2 regions of the Natronincola ferrireducens genome follow, and region 1 is predicted to be linked to the other one. Evidence: riboswitches for the same ligand, from Rfam matches in the RefSeq annotation. Region 1 holds a riboswitch; the other holds the start of a gene.
What was found. A riboswitch is a leader RNA that binds a small molecule or an ion and turns the genes downstream of it on or off. The one in region 1 is predicted to bind S-adenosylmethionine.

Region 1 (2,210 bases):
ATATACTTGTACAAATTATACCACAACTTCCAATGGCCAAACATTAAATTTACGTTACAAAGGGGTAATGGATAAACATAATACCAAAGGCTTACTGGGATATAGGGACTTAGTTCTATCGCCATTGTTTTCACTATATAATAAATAGAGGTGAAGGGAATGGAAAGAATGCTGGAACTAATTACCCATGAATTGATGGTGCTGTTAATTGCTGCAATGCCCCTAATTGAAGTAAGGGGTGCTATACCTATAGGGGTTTCCCTTGGCATGCATCCTGCCCATGCAACAGTTTTAGGGATTGTAGGAAGCTTAATCCCTGTTCCTCTTTTGCTTCTATTTATAAAGCCTTTTATTTTCTATTTCAGAAATATGAGGATTTTTAGCAAAGTCATTGATAGAGCTGTAAAAAAGATATTGAAAAAAAGTAAAAATATTGAAAAATACAGTGTGGTAGGATTAGTTTTATTTGTGGCTGTTCCTTTGCCTACAACAGGAATATGGAGTGGGTGTCTAGCAGCTATCCTATTTAATATCCCCTTTAAACAAGCTTTTCCAGCAATTGCTCTAGGTGCTGTAATTGCTGGAAGTATTATGTTTGTTTTAAGCTATGTAATTGTTACAATTTAGTTTAAAAGGAACCCTAATTTATTCATGAAGAAAAATTTTCCTACTTTAAAATATTCATTGACAGAGAAGAGACAGGGTGATATGATATTGCATGATAAAAACTTAATAAAAATCTTGATACCTTATCAAGAGTGGTGGAGGGAAGGGCCCGATGAAATCCGGCAACCATAAGTAGTATGGTGCTAAATCCCACAGAATATAATTCTGGAAGATGAGGAAACGAAATTGGTGTATTATGCCTCTTCTTTTTGAGAAGAGGTTTTTTATTATGGATAATTTTCGCTAAAAAAATAAAACTAATAGAAATCCTTTAAAATGTTTATAAGGAAATGATGACCTTCTCCTATTCATTCTACCCTTATCATTTCCTATATATATATAAATTTTACTTACAACAAAATCTTCCTACAGAAGCTTCAAGGTTGAGTTTGTTGAACCCAATAACGGAAATTATAACTTATTTACATTGTATATAGCTTATAATTTCCTATTGATTATAAAAATAAGGAAATAAGGAGGAAACAGTATTATGGCAAGAAGATTATTTACTTCAGAATCTGTAACAGAAGGACATCCAGATAAAATTTGTGATCAAATATCTGATGCTATTTTAGATGCCATTTTTGAAAAAGATCCAAATGCAAGGGTAGCTTGTGAAACCTCTGTAACAACTGGTCTTGTCTTGGTAGCAGGGGAAATTACAACCAATTGCTATGTAGATATTCCAAAGGTTGTTAGAAAAACAGTGGAGGAAATTGGTTACACAAGAGCAAAATATGGATTTGACTGCGATACCTGTGCTGTATTAACAGCCATTGATGAGCAATCTTCCGACATTGCTATGGGGGTAAATGAAGCCCTTGAAAGCAAAAAAGGTGAAATGCAGGATGAATTAGAAGCTATTGGGGCTGGAGACCAAGGTATTATGTTTGGTTTTGCCTGCAATGAAACCCCTGAGCTAATGCCTCTACCGATTGCCCTATCCCATAAGCTGGCCAGAAGATTAGCAGAGGTAAGAAAAAATGGTACATTATCCTATCTTCGCCCCGATGGAAAAACCCAGGTGACCGTTGAGTACGATGGAGACAAGCCTGTGAGAATAGACGCTATTGTTATTTCTACACAACATAGCCCAAAGGTAGATAGAGATACAATTGAAAATGATTTAATTGAGTATGTCATTCAAAAGATTGTACCAACAGAGCTATTGGATGAAAATACTAAGTACTACATTAACCCAACCGGTAGATTTGTTATTGGTGGACCCCAAGGGGATGCTGGATTAACAGGAAGAAAAATCATTGTAGATACCTATGGGGGTTATGCTCGCCATGGTGGTGGAGCCTTCTCTGGAAAAGATCCAACGAAGGTAGACCGTTCTGCTGCCTACGCTGCTAGATATGTAGCCAAGAATATTGTAGCTGCAGGTTTGGCTGATAAATGTGAGCTGGAGTTGGCCTATGCCATTGGTGTGGCTCAACCAGTATCCATTATGGTGGAAACCTTTGGTACAAGTAAGGTAGAGGAGGACAAGCTGGTACAGCTGATAAGAAAGCATTTTGACTTAAGACCAGCAGCCATCA
Region 2 (2,210 bases), on a different contig from region 1:
TCAACATCATTTTTAAACTTCTCCCCATACTTTTTCTTATCCTTTAAATAGTTATCCATTAAAAATCCTTTTCTATGGTCTTTGCTATCGGTTCCTACAGAAGCTGCTACTGCCAATATTCCTTCAACATCCTCCACAGTTGCCTTCGTAACCTTTAGATCCTCCACTTCATGTGCCCCTAATGCTTGAGCATAAGCTTTGTTAATACTCATTGTATCCTCCCTTTATTTATTCTTATCGTCTTTCTTTTCTCTTTCTTACTTCATTCTGGTCAGATGAAGCCTACCACACCCCCTTGATATTTTTGTCAAACTTGTATATTTATAAAAATCACATTTGCAAAGTATTTTTGTATTATATCCTCATTAAATTTATATTTTTTATATTTTTATTTGTTTTTAGTAAATATTTTAATATTTTATACCCAAAACAAATACTTTTTAAACTATTTGTAGAATTATATTAGATAAATATATGTTTTTCTTAAATATGATAGATAATTAAAGGGTATAAGGGAATTTCCTCTTGATAATAGCACAAAATTCTATTGAAATTCGTGTTTTATCCCTGGTTTTATCTTTTTATACAGATTATTATATCTATGTATTTATTCATTTCTATTTAATTATTATAACATATTTTTTATAATTTTATAAATATACAGTTTATTCTATAGGCTCTATAATTTTATTAATGTACTTCTGAGGATTTTAGAAGGATTCTATAAATGACCTGCTCCAACATTTTTCAATATTATTAACTACCATAAAATCAACAACAGAATTTAACAGATGAAAAATTTAAAATAGATTTAATTATTTTTATTTTTTAAAAAAACCTTGACATAACCTTTACTGGGTGATAAATTATATAACATAAAACTTCATACTTAACTCTTATAAAGAGTGGCGGAGGGACTGGCCCTATGAAGCCCGGCAACCAGCATACTATGTGCATGGTGCTAAATCCTGTAGGTATATTTACCTAAGAGATGAGAGGATAACTAATCCATATATGCTTATAAGCTTCTCCATTCTCTTGGAGGAGCTTTTTTGTATTTCAATACTACTATTAAAAAGGAGCGATATTAAAATGTCACAAAAAAATTTGAGATTTGACACACTTCAGGTCCATGCAGGACAGAAACCAGACCCTACTACAGGTTCAAGAGCAGTTCCCATTTACCAAACCTGTGCCTATGTATTTAATAGTGCAGAGCATGCAGCTAATCTATTTGGTCTTAAGGAAGCTGGCAACATCTATACAAGAATTGGCAATCCTACAACAGCGGTGTTCGAAGAACGAATCGCTGCCCTAGAGGGAGGTGTAGGAGCTTTGGCAGTATCTTCTGGTCAAGCAGCTATTACCTACGCTATCCAAAACCTTGCTGAGGTTGGGGATGAAATTATTTCTGCCAGCACCTTGTATGGAGGTACCTATAATCTATTTGCTTCTACCCTACCAAGAATGGGCATCAAAACAGTATTTGTAGATTCTGATGACCCACAAAACTTTGCAGCAGCTATTAATGAAAAAACGAAAGCTATTTATGTAGAAGTAATAGGTAATCCTAGCATTAATTTAATTGATATCGAAGCAGTAGCAAAGATTGCCCATGAAAACGGATTGCCTCTTATTGTAGACAATACCTTTGGGACCCCTTATTTAATTCGTCCTATCGAGTTTGGTGCAGATATTGTTGTCCACTCTGCAACAAAGTTCATTGGGGGTCATGGAAGCTCCATTGGTGGGGTAATTGTAGATGGTGGAACCTTTGATTGGACTGGAAGCCACAGATTTTCATCCTTTACAAAACCCGACCCCTCCTATAACAACGTAAGCTATACAGAAACCTTTGGCCCTCTTGCTTATATTGTCAAAGCTAGAGTGCAGCTTCTAAGAGATACAGGTGCTACCCTAAGCCCCTTCAATGCCTTTTTATTTATTCAGGGACTTGAAACTCTATCCCTGAGGGTACAACGCCACGTAGAAAACACAAAGAAAATTGTAGATTTTTTAGTTAATCATCCCCTTGTTGACTGGGTGAATTATCCTAGTCTAGAAGATAATAAATATTATGACTTAGCACAAAAATACTTACCTAAGGGGGCTGGCTCCATTTTTACTTTTGGTATTAAGGGGGGCCTAGAGGCAGGAAGAACATTTATCGACAGTCTAGAGTTATTTTCTCTATTGGCCAATGTAGCAGA

Region 2: another riboswitch for S-adenosylmethionine. It lies ahead of BLS22_RS10085 (O-acetylhomoserine aminocarboxypropyltransferase/cysteine synthase family protein); the one in region 1 lies ahead of metK (methionine adenosyltransferase).

The regions. Positions count from the first base shown of each region.
Region 1 is NZ_FNFP01000001.1:259,534-261,743, forward strand. Features, by position in the region: gene BLS22_RS01160 (COG2426 family protein) at 160-627, shown strand; SAM riboswitch class I at 747-845, shown strand; gene metK (methionine adenosyltransferase) at 1,157-2,210, shown strand, end outside.
Region 2 is NZ_FNFP01000004.1:52,299-54,508, reverse strand. Features, by position in the region: gene BLS22_RS10090 (GNAT family N-acetyltransferase) at 1-212, opposite strand, end outside; SAM riboswitch class I at 894-998, shown strand; gene BLS22_RS10085 (O-acetylhomoserine aminocarboxypropyltransferase/cysteine synthase family protein) at 1,093-2,210, shown strand, end outside.